2 regions of the Stenotrophomonas sp. YJH_SMC_106-19 genome follow, and region 1 is predicted to be linked to the other one. Evidence: predicted binding sites of a transcription regulator. Region 1 holds the regulator's gene; the other holds the start of a gene.
The links. The regulator FliA, encoded in region 1, starts transcription of late flagellar genes. The targets are predictions, from matches to a motif close to TAAAGTTTNNCNNNCNNNGGCCGATAA.
Positions count from the first base shown of each region.

Region 2: AC5P5M_RS10975 (methyl-accepting chemotaxis protein) is a predicted target of FliA. The motif match lies at 2,960-2,986, and genes of this name have one in related genera.

Region 1 is NZ_JCAFRQ010000010.1:27,720-33,071, forward strand. Features, by position in the region: gene flhF (flagellar biosynthesis GTPase FlhF) at 1-885, shown strand, start outside; gene AC5P5M_RS18225 (MinD/ParA family ATP-binding protein) at 872-1,759, shown strand; gene AC5P5M_RS18230 (RNA polymerase sigma factor FliA) at 1,756-2,499, shown strand; gene cheY (chemotaxis response regulator CheY) at 2,557-2,949, shown strand; gene AC5P5M_RS18240 (protein phosphatase CheZ) at 2,949-3,554, shown strand; gene AC5P5M_RS18245 (chemotaxis protein CheA) at 3,557-5,352, shown strand, end outside.
Region 2 is NZ_JCAFRQ010000003.1:23,489-28,840, reverse strand. Features, by position in the region: gene clpS (ATP-dependent Clp protease adapter ClpS) at 1-31, opposite strand, end outside; gene AC5P5M_RS10995 (hypothetical protein) at 140-610, shown strand; gene AC5P5M_RS10990 (NUDIX hydrolase) at 612-1,073, shown strand; gene mnmA (tRNA 2-thiouridine(34) synthase MnmA) at 1,070-2,212, shown strand; gene hflD (high frequency lysogenization protein HflD) at 2,209-2,823, shown strand; gene AC5P5M_RS10975 (methyl-accepting chemotaxis protein) at 3,015-4,205, shown strand; gene AC5P5M_RS10970 (hypothetical protein) at 4,304-4,522, shown strand; gene AC5P5M_RS10965 (bifunctional diguanylate cyclase/phosphodiesterase) at 4,738-5,352, opposite strand, start outside.

The DNA.
Region 1 (5,352 bases):
CGCCACGAAGTGGCCGGCATGCGCCAGGTCATCGAGCGCGAGATGAACCGCTTCACCGACGAGCGCCTGCGCGGCTGCCCGGTGCGGGCGACCGCCCTGGACCTGATGGACGAGTACGGATTCGATGCCGGGCTGGCCCGCGATGTGGTCATGCAGATACCGCTGGAAACCGAAGCCCACCGGGGCCGCGGGCTGATGCTGGGCCTGATCTCGCGCAGGCTGCCGATCGCGCCGGTCGATCCGCTGGAAGAAGGCGGCGTGATCGCTCTGGTCGGTCCAACCGGGGCCGGCAAGACCACCACCATCGCCAAGCTCGCCTCGCGCTTCGCCGAGAAGCACGCGCCGCGCGATGTGGCCCTGGTCACCACCGACACACTGCGCATCGGTGCCCGCGAGCAGCTGTACGGCTATGGCCGCCAGCTCGGCATCGCGGTGCATGAAGCCAACAGCGGTACCGACCTGGACCAGCTGCTGGAGCGGCTGAAGGACTACAAGCTGGTGCTGATCGATACCGCCGGCCTGGGCCCGCGTGACCGCGCCCTGGCCGCGCAGCTGCAGTGGCTGCGTGCCGCCCGCCAGGTCCGCACTCTGCTGGTGCTGCCGGCCAATACCAGCTTTGGCGACATGGACGAGGTGGTGCGCCGCTTCGGCGCGGCCAACCTGCAGGGCCTGGTGCTGAGCAAGCTGGATGAGACCGGCCGCTTCGGCAACGCCCTGTCAGTGGCGGTAGACCACGCGCTGCCGATCACCTGGGTGACCGATGGCCAGGACGTTCCGGACGACCTGCACCGGGCCAGCGCGGCCAATCTTGTACTTCGCCTTGAAGATTTGCGCCGAGCGGCCGATATGCCCTGCAACCCGGAGTTGAACCATGCCGTCGCGTGAGTACGCCAAGCTGACCAAGACCTTCCCGCTGTCGGCCACCCGCAGCGAGCCGCTCGGCCCTGTGCGCACCATCGCCGTGACCGGCGGCAAGGGCGGCGTCGGCAAGACCAACGTCTCGGCCAACCTGGCCGTGGCGCTGGCCGGCATGGGCAAGCGCACGCTGCTGCTCGACGCCGACCTGGGTCTGGCCAACATCGACGTGATCCTGGGGCTGAATCCCACCCACACCCTGGCGGATCTGGTCGCCGGCCGCTGCTCGCTGGAAGACGTGATCGTCGAAGGTCCGAACGGCGTGCTGGTGGTGCCGGCCGCGTCCGGTCGGCGGCACATGGCCGAGCTGGCCCCGGCCGAGCACATCGGCCTGGTGAACGTGTTCTCCGAACTGGAACGCGAGCTGGACATCATGGTGGTGGACACCGCCGCCGGCATCACCGACGGCGTGCTGACCTTCTGCCAGGCCGCACAGGACACGGTTGTCGTGGTCTGCGACGAACCGGCCTCGATCACAGACGCCTACGCACTGATCAAGGTGCTGTCGCGCGAGCGCGGCGTGGACCGCATCCAGGTGGTGGCCAACATGGTGCGCGACCCCAACGAGGGCCGCGTGCTGTATGAAAAGCTGACCCGGGTCTGCGAGAAGTTCCTTGCCGATGTCTCGCTGAACTACCTGGGCTGCGTGCCGCAGGATGACTGGCTGCGCCTGTCGGTGCAGCGCCAGCAGCCGGTGGTGAAGGCCTATCCATCCAGCCCGGCGGCGCTGGCGATCACCGAGATCGCCCGTCGCACCGCCCGCTGGCAGGCCCCCACCGAGCCACGCGGTGGCGTTGAATTCTTCCTCGAGCGCATCCTCAAGCAACGCGGGGTGGCAGCATGAAAGGCGCGGCCCAGTACAGGGAAGTCCAGCGCTCGGCGGCGACCGAGGTCATCGCCCAGCACTCGGACCTGGTGCGGCGCATCGCCCATCACCTGGCCGCACGCCTGCCGGCCAGCGTCGAAGTGGACGACCTGATCCAGGCCGGCATGATGGGCCTGATCGAAGCCTCGCGCAGCTACGACGCCGACCAGGGTGCCTCGTTCGAGACCTATGCCTCGATCCGCATCCGCGGCTCGATGATCGACGAGATCCGCCGCGGCGACTGGGTACCGCGCTCGGTGCATCGGCGCGCCCGCGATGCGGCCGCCACCATCCGCCGCCTGGAGCAGACCACGGGCCGTGCAGCCAGTGCCACCGAGGTGGCGGCGGCCATGGACATGCCACTGCCCGAATACCTGCGGCTGATGGAGGACGCCTCGCGCGGCCAGGTGCTGAGCCTGGAATCGCGCATCGAAGACCAGGGCGAACTGGACACCGTCGCCCAGGGCGGACCGACACCGCAGCAGGTCCTGGAACGTGGCGAGTTCGGCCGCGAACTGGGCAAGGCCATCGGCCATCTGCCCGAACGCGAACAGCTGGTGCTCTCGCTGTACTACGAGCAGGAGCTGAACCTGAAGGAGATCGGCGCGGTGCTCGGCGTGAGCGAATCGCGCGTCTGCCAGATCCACGGCCAGGCCGTGCTGCGCCTGCGCGGCCGGCTGAAGATCTTCGAGGCCGCGGATGCCGGGCTTGAAGAATGAACATGCCTGCGGCGGCCACGGCCACCGCGGGCGACTGAACAACAAAGGAACTCCGATTTGAACAAGAACATGCGCATCCTGATCGTCGACGACTTCTCGACCATGCGTCGCATCGTCAAGAATCTGCTGGGCGATCTGGGCTTCACCAACACCGCCGAAGCCGAGGACGGGCATGCTGCGCTGTCGATGCTGCAGAGCCAACCGTTCGACTTCGTGGTCACCGACTGGAACATGCCGGTGATGACCGGCATCGAACTGCTCAAGGCGATCCGCGCCGATGCCAAGCTCAAGACCCTGCCGGTGCTGATGGTCACCGCCGAGGCCAAGCGCGAGCAGATCATCGAAGCGGCGCAGAGCGGCGTGAACGGCTACATCATCAAGCCGTTCACCGCGCAGACGCTGGAAGAGAAACTGGGCAAGATCTTCGAACGCCTGGCGGCCAGCGCCTGATGGACGCCACGGTCGACAAGAACGCTCTCGCCCTGCGCCTGCAGGAAGCCCTCGACGCGCTCGAATCCGGCGACGAGAGCGCCTGGCGCCAGCGCATCGACGCCCTGGTGGCCGCACGCACGCAGCCGATGATGAGCGGCCTGTCACGGCTGGCCCGCGAACTGGGCCAGGCCCTGGGCGAACTGCCGACCGTCCCCAGCGAGGCGGGCGAGCTGGACGACGCCTGCGCGCGCCTGGACCATGTGGTGGCGATGACCGAACAGGCCACGCACCGCACCCTGGACCTGGCCGAAGAGTGCCGCAGCCTCACCGAACAGCTGCGCGCCGAAGGCCTCCAGCCGGGGCAGGATGCGCAGCTGGAACGCATCCGCCACAACCTGACCGAGATTGCCCTGACCCAGAGCTATCAGGACCTGACCGGACAGATCATCCGTCGCGTGGTCGGCATCGTCCGCCGCGTGCACGAAGGCTTTGGCGCGCTGGGCCTGCCACCGGAGCAGCATCGCACCGATCCGGCGCTGGCCGGACCGGCACTGAAGGGACTGGACCGCCACGCGGTCTCTCAGAACGACGCCGACGACCTGTTGTCGGACCTGGGACTGTAAGCATGAGCGCGGTATCCGACGACATCACCGCCGATTTCATCATCGAGGCACAGGAAATCCTGGATCGCCTCGGCGAACAGCTGGTGTCGCTGGAACAGGCGCCGCAGGACGCCGACCAGCTCAACGCCGTGTTCCGTGGCTATCACACGCTCAAGGGCGGCGCCGGCTTCCTCGGCATCACCGCCATGGTCGAGCTGTGCCATGCCGCCGAAGAGGCACTGGGCGCCGCCCGCGCTGGCCAAGCGGTGCTGCAGCCGCATCACTTCGATGCCGCACAGCAATCACTGGACTACCTGCAATCGATGCTGGATGCCGTGTCTTCCGGCAACGAACCCGGCTATGCCCCGCCGGACCTGATCGCCCAGTTCGACGTGCACGGCACTGCTGCGCCGGCTGCTGTCGCCCCCACAGCAGCCGCGCCCGCTGCCGGTGACCTGATCACCGACGACGAGTTCGAGGCCCTGCTCGATCAGCTGCACGGCAGCAACGCCCCCACCGCGGTGGCGACGCCGGCCAAGGCCGACGATGGCCTGATCAGCGAGGATGAGTTCGAAGCCCTGCTTGACCAGCTGCACGGCGGCGCCGCCCCGGGCGCGAAACCCGTGACTGCCCCGCCGGCGCCTGCACTGCCCGCACCGCGCCCCGCGGCCGCCGCGGTCAAGCCCGCGGCCAACAAGCCGGTGGCCGAGGCCGAGCACACCGTGCGCGTGGATACCAAGCGGCTGGATGCGATCGTCAACCTGATCGGCGAGCTGGTGCTGTCGCGCAACCGGCTCAAGACCCTGCGTGCGCGCCTGCGCGACGAGGAACTGGACCGCGCCGTGTCGACCCTTGACATCGCCACCGCGCGCCTGCAGTCGGCAGTGATGCGCACGCGCATGCAACCGGTCGGCAAGGTGTTCTCGCGCTTCCCCAAGGTCGCCCGCGATGTTGCCCGCTCGCTGAAGAAGGAAGTGGACCTGGAGCTGGTCGGCGCCGAAACCGAGCTTGACCGCAACCTGGTCGAGGCCCTGGCCGACCCGCTGGTGCACCTGGTCCGCAACGCCATCGACCATGGTGTGGAGATGCCCGATCTGCGCGAAGCACAGGGCAAACCACGCATGGGCCACGTGCGTCTGTCGGCCCAGCAGGAAGGCGACTACGTCAGCATCGAGGTGCAGGACGATGGCGCCGGCATCGATCCGGAAAAACTGCGCGCGAAAGCACGCGAAAAGGGCTTGATCGACCCGGAGGCGGCGGCCCGGCTGAGCAGCGAGGAATGCCTGCACCTGGTGTTCCTGCCCGGCTTCTCCACCAAGCAGCAGGTGACCGACATCTCCGGCCGCGGCGTCGGCATGGATGTGGTGCAGTCGCGCATCCGCGAGCTCAGTGGGCAGATCCAGATCCAGTCGGAACTGGGTCGGGGCAGCCGCTTCCTGATCCGCGTGCCGCTGACCCTGGCGATCCTGCCAACCCTGCTGGTGCAGGCCGGCGAGGACGTCTATGCGCTGCCGCTGGCGCGCGTGATGGAAGTGCTGCATGCACCGCGCACCTCGCTGGGCTGGTTCGATGGCCGGGCGGTGCTGGATCGTCGCTCGCACACCCTGCCGCTGGTCGATCTGCGCCAGTGGCTGGATGTGACGCCGGCCGCCTCGGCGCTGCTCACCATCGTGGTGCTGCAGGCCGGCGAGGCGCGCTTCGGCCTGGTCGTGGACCAGGTCCGTGGGCGCGAGGAAGTGGTCATCAAGCCATTGCCGAAGGCCCTGCGCGGCCTGCGCGGCTACGCCGGTGCGACGCTGATCGGTGATGGCCGGATGGC
Region 2 (5,352 bases), on a different contig from region 1:
GGTGGGAATCGGGGGAAGACTCGCGGGGCATCCGGTCATTATAGAGGTTGCCGCGCGCCCGCGTCGGCCCTCCCGGAATGGACGGCACGGACGGCCGCCGTCACAATTGCCCTTCCCACCCCGGTTTCACAGGATTTTCATGAAAAGGACCCTTCTGCCTGCCCTGCTGATCGCCCTGGCCTGTGCCGGTCCGGCGAGCGCAGCCGATGCCGACGCCGCTGTCGGCCGCCTGCTGGACAAGCTGGGCTACAACTACGAGGTCGACGAGGATGGCGACTACCGGCTGGTGTTCGACGTCGAGGGCGACCGCACCCAGATGGTGTACGTGCGCTCGGCGGTGGAAGACTTCGGCAGCCACAACATCCGTGAGATCTGGTCGCCAGGCTACACGTCCAAGACCAAGCAGTTCCCGGTCGCGGTCGCCAACCGCCTGCTGGAGGACTCCCAGGACGCCAAGATGGGCGGCTGGGTGAAACAGGAGGCGACCGCGATGTTCGTGGTGAAGATCGACGCCGATGCCACCACCGACCAGCTCAGCGACGCCATCGATGCCGCGATCCGCACCGCCGACGCGATGGAACTGGAACTGACCAAGAAGGACGATCTCTGAGGTGAACGCCACGCCGGACCCGCGCTGGGCACCACACGCCACCGTCGCCACCATCGTGGTCGACGGCGGCCGCGTGCTGCTGGTCGAGGAGACCATCGATGGCCGCGCCGTGCTCAACCAGCCTGCCGGGCACCTCGAGCCCGGCGAGAGCCTGGCCGAGGCGGCGCTGCGCGAGACCCGCGAGGAGACCGGCTGGACGGTTCAGCTGACCGACTTCATCGGCTGTTACCACTGGACGGCGGGCGACGGTACGACGTTCCTTCGCTTCTGCTACGCGGCGCGCCCGGTCTCGCATGATCCGGCGCAGCCGCTCGACACCGGCATCGATCGCGCGCTGTGGATGACCCCGGCCGAGCTGCAGGCCGCCGGGCAGCGCCAGCGCAGCCCGCTGGTATGGCAGGTCGTGGCGGACTATCTGGGTGGCCAGCGCCACCCGCTCTCGCTGGTCCGGGAGGTCGCATGAGCACCCCGCGCGTGATGGTGGGCGTTTCCGGTGGCGTCGATTCGTCGGTCGCCGCTTGGCGGCTGGTGCAGCAGGGCGAGGCCGTGGCCGGCCTGTTCATGCAGAACTGGGCCGACGACGGCAGCGGCGACTGCCGCGCCGAGGATGATCGCCGCGATGCGGTGGCGGTCTGCGGCCTGCTGGGCATTCCCTTCCATTTCCGCGACTTCTCCAGCGAGTACTGGCAAGGCGTGTTCGAGCATTTCCTGGCCGAGTACGCCGCCGGCCGCACCCCCAATCCGGACGTGCTGTGCAACCGCGAGGTGAAGTTCAAGCACTTCCTGGACGCGGCGCGTGAACTGGGCGCCGAGCGCATCGCCACCGGCCATTACGCGCGGGTGACCCAGCGCGGGCACCAGTGGCTGCTGCTGCGCGGCGCCGACCGCTCCAAGGACCAGAGCTATTTCCTGCACCAGCTGGGGCAGGAGCAGCTGGCCGCCACCCTGTTCCCGATCGGCGACCTGGAAAAGAGCGACCTGCGCCGGATCGCCCGTGACGTCAGCCTGCCGACCCATGCCAAGAAGGACTCCACCGGCATCTGCTTCATCGGCGAGCGCGACTTCCGCGAGTTCCTCGGCCGCTACCTGCCGGCCCGGCCGGGACAGATCCTCGACCCGGCCGACGGCAGCGTGATTGCCGAGCATCCGGGCGTGTTCTATTTCACGCTCGGCCAGCGCGAGGGCCTGAACATCGGCGGCGTGCGTGGCCGCCCGGCCGCGCCGTGGTACGTGGTCGGCAAGGACGTGGCCAGCAACGTGCTGTATGTCGATCAGGACCGCGACAGCCCGTGGATGCTCTCCGAACGCCTGCGTTCGGAAACCGCGCACTGGATCGCCGGCGCACCACCGGCCCGGCGTTTCGAATGCACTGCCCAGACCCGCTACCGCCAGCCCGACGAGCCGTGTACGGTCGATGTGCTGGACGATGGCAGCGTGCTGGTCACCTTTGCCCGCCCGCAGCGGGCCGTCACGCCCGGCCAGTCGCTGGTGCTGTATGACGGCGAGATCTGCCTGGGCGGTGCGGTGATCGCCGCCACCGATGCGCCGCTGGAACAGCGCCTGCGCACCACCCCTTCTCCTTTTGAGGTAATCGCTGCATGAGTTTCACTGTCGACGACCGCGTCCTGGCCCTGGCCGGCATTGCCCAGGCCCTGCAGCAGGTGCGCCGCATCGCCGATACCGGCCATTCCGACGCCGCCGCTGTACGTACCGCGGTGGACAGCGTGTTCCGCGTCGACGCGTCCTCTCCGCAGGAGGTGTTCGGCGACCGCCACGCGCTGAAGTCGGGCCTGCGCCTGCTGCACAACTACTTCCGCAACCAGGGCCAGGATCCGATCCTGCCCAAGCTGGCATTGTCGGTGCTGCAGCTGGAGCGCCGCTTCGTGCAGGACGGCGCAACCGTCAACAAGGTTGCCGCGGGCATCGAGCAGGCGCAGCGCAAGGCCGCCGAACTGGGCGACAGCGGTCACCCGGATGTGCTGGCCAGCCTCGGCGGCGTCTATGCGGACACCATCAGCCATCTCAAGCCGCGGGTGATGGTGCAGGGCAACCCGCATTACCTGGGCCAGGCCGGTGTGGTCTCCGAGATCCGTGCCCTGCTGCTGGCCGCCGTCCGCGCCGCGGTGCTGTGGCGGCAGGTGGGCGGCAGCTACTGGGACTTCCTGTTTGGTCGCAAGGCGATGGTCGAGGCCGTGGACCGCCTGCTGGCCTGACCGTTGCATCCGCCGGGCATGGCCCGGCGCTACCGCATGGCCTGACCGTCGCGCAGCGCTGCAGGGGTACCGCCGGGCCATGCCCGGCGAGCGTCCGGCGCCGGAAATCCGGCGCATTCAGAAAGCGCATCGACGTTAAAGAGAAAGGGCACACGGCCGATACATCCTCCGTGCACCTCCCGAGAACGTCCATGTACTCACGCATTTTCATCCGTCTGGCCGCCCCGCTGGCCCTGACCCTGCTGCTCCCCTTCGCCATCGGTTTCGAATGGCCGGCCGCCCTGCGCTGGGCGATCCTGACCACGATGACGCTGAGCTGGCTGGGCTTTGCGTGGTGGACCGCGCGCGCCCAGGCGCACCGCTCACCGGAACAGGCCCGCGTCCTGCGTGAGCAGGACCAGCTGCTGACCGAACTGCGCAGCTTCGTCGGCAACGAAATCGACGGTTCGCGTGGTGAAGTGGAACGCGCCCGCGACCTGATCCGCCAGGCGGTATCGAGCCTGGGCGGCAGCTTCGATGCAATGAACCGCAAGTCACGCCAGCAGAGCCAGGCGCTGTCGCGCATCGTCGACCGTGCCGGCGATGAAGGCAGTGCGGGCCTCGACGTTGCGCGGTTCGCCCAGCATGCCAGTCATCGCATGGAACAGCTGGTGGAAGCGCTGGAACAGGTCAGCGGCCAGAGCTCTACCACCGTGCAGCACATCGACCAGATGGCGCAGCACCTGGACGGCATCTTCGCGCTGCTGGAAGACGTCAAGTCGATTGCCGACCAGACCAACCTGCTGGCACTGAATGCCGCCATCGAAGCGGCCCGTGCCGGCGAGGCCGGCCGCGGCTTCGCGGTGGTCGCCGACGAAGTGCGCAACCTGTCCGAGCGCTCGACCACCTTCAACGAACAGATCCGAAAGCTGGCCCACAGCTCCAAGGACGCCATCGCCAAGGTCCGCGAGACGGTCTCGCACATGGCTTCGCGCGACATGGACCGCTCCCGCGAAGCACGCCAGGAAGCAGCGGCCATGCTGGACAACGTGGCGCAGATCAATGCTTCTCTGGGCGAAGGCATGCGCGAGGTGTCCGAGTGTGCGCGTGCCATCGACGGCAGCGTCGCCGAGGCCGTGCGCGCGCTGCAGTTCGAAGATATCGCCACGCAGGCGCTGGGTGGCGTGCATACCCATCTCGACCGCCTGACCGCGATCAACCGCGAAGCGGTGGCCCTGCAGGAACTGCTGCACCGCAATGGCGGCGTCTTCGACGAAGAGATCGCCAGCGCGCTGCAGCGCACCGGCAACCGTCTGCGCGAACTTCGCAACGAATGGGAGCGCCCGCCGCACAAGCCGGTCGCCCAGCAGAACATGGGCGCCGGTACCGTCGAACTGTTCTGACACGCGTGTCCGCTGCCCTCTCCGGCAGTCTGCAAGGCCCCGGCTCGACCGGGGCCTTTGCCTGTGATCCACCGCCGAATGCATCCTGTACGCGCCCCATGGCCCTGATCAGCGCCCCGCCCTCCTCCCTCACCGACATCGAACGCCCGCGCAACGCCAGCGTGCGAGAACAGCTGCAGCAGCTGGAAAAGGTCGCGCATGAGGAGATCCGCGAGCTGCAGCAGCTCGCCGATGCGCGCTCGCCCTCGCCCGGTACCGCCGGCGAACTGCTGGGCATGGCCTGGGACCTGGGGTTGGATGGAGATGCCCTGAAGTAGCGCCGGGGCGTCTGCCGGGTCTATCGCGGCCCGAACACGAAAGAGCCGAGCGTCGGCTCGGCTCTACGGTGAAACAGGCCCATGCTCGGCTGAGGCGCAGGGATATCCATCGCTCCGACCAGAAAGCGCCGCCGAGCCCATGCTCGGCTCATATGCGCCGCAGGTTCATCGCAACCGGACAGGCCTGGAGACCGCGGGTACGCGGTCACAAATCGTCAACGCACCAGCAGCGCTTCGTTGCCGGCGTCCGTGCGCGACGGTGACTGATGCTGCTGGCGCAGCCACTGCGCCAGGTCGCGCGGGCTCAGCGGCCGCGAGTACAGGTAGCCCTGGATCTCGTCGCAGCCCTGGCGGCGCAGCATGTCTTCTTCCTGGTGCGTTTCCACACCTTCGGCCACGACCTTCATGCCCAGCGCGTGGCCCAGGTGCACGATGGCCTGGGTCACCTCGGCCGTACCCGAGTCGTGCAGCATGCCCTGCACGAAGCTGCGGTCGATCTTCAGGCGGCCCACCGGGAACCGGTTGAGGTAGTTGAGGTTGGAGAATCCCGTTCCGAAATCGTCCACCGCCAGCGGAACACCGTGCCGTTCCAGCACGTCGAAGCAATGGCGAAGGATGTCGGTGTCACGGATCAGCGCCGACTCGGTCAGCTCCAGTTCCAGGCGCTGTGGCGGCCAGCCATGGGCATGGCAGATCTCGATCACCCGCTCGGCGAAGCCGCGATCACGCAGCTGCACGGCCGAGACGTTCACCGCGATGCGGTCGAAGTGCAGACCGGCTCTGTCCCAGGCAGTGGCCTGGCGGCAGGCTTCGTTCAGTACCCAGTCGCC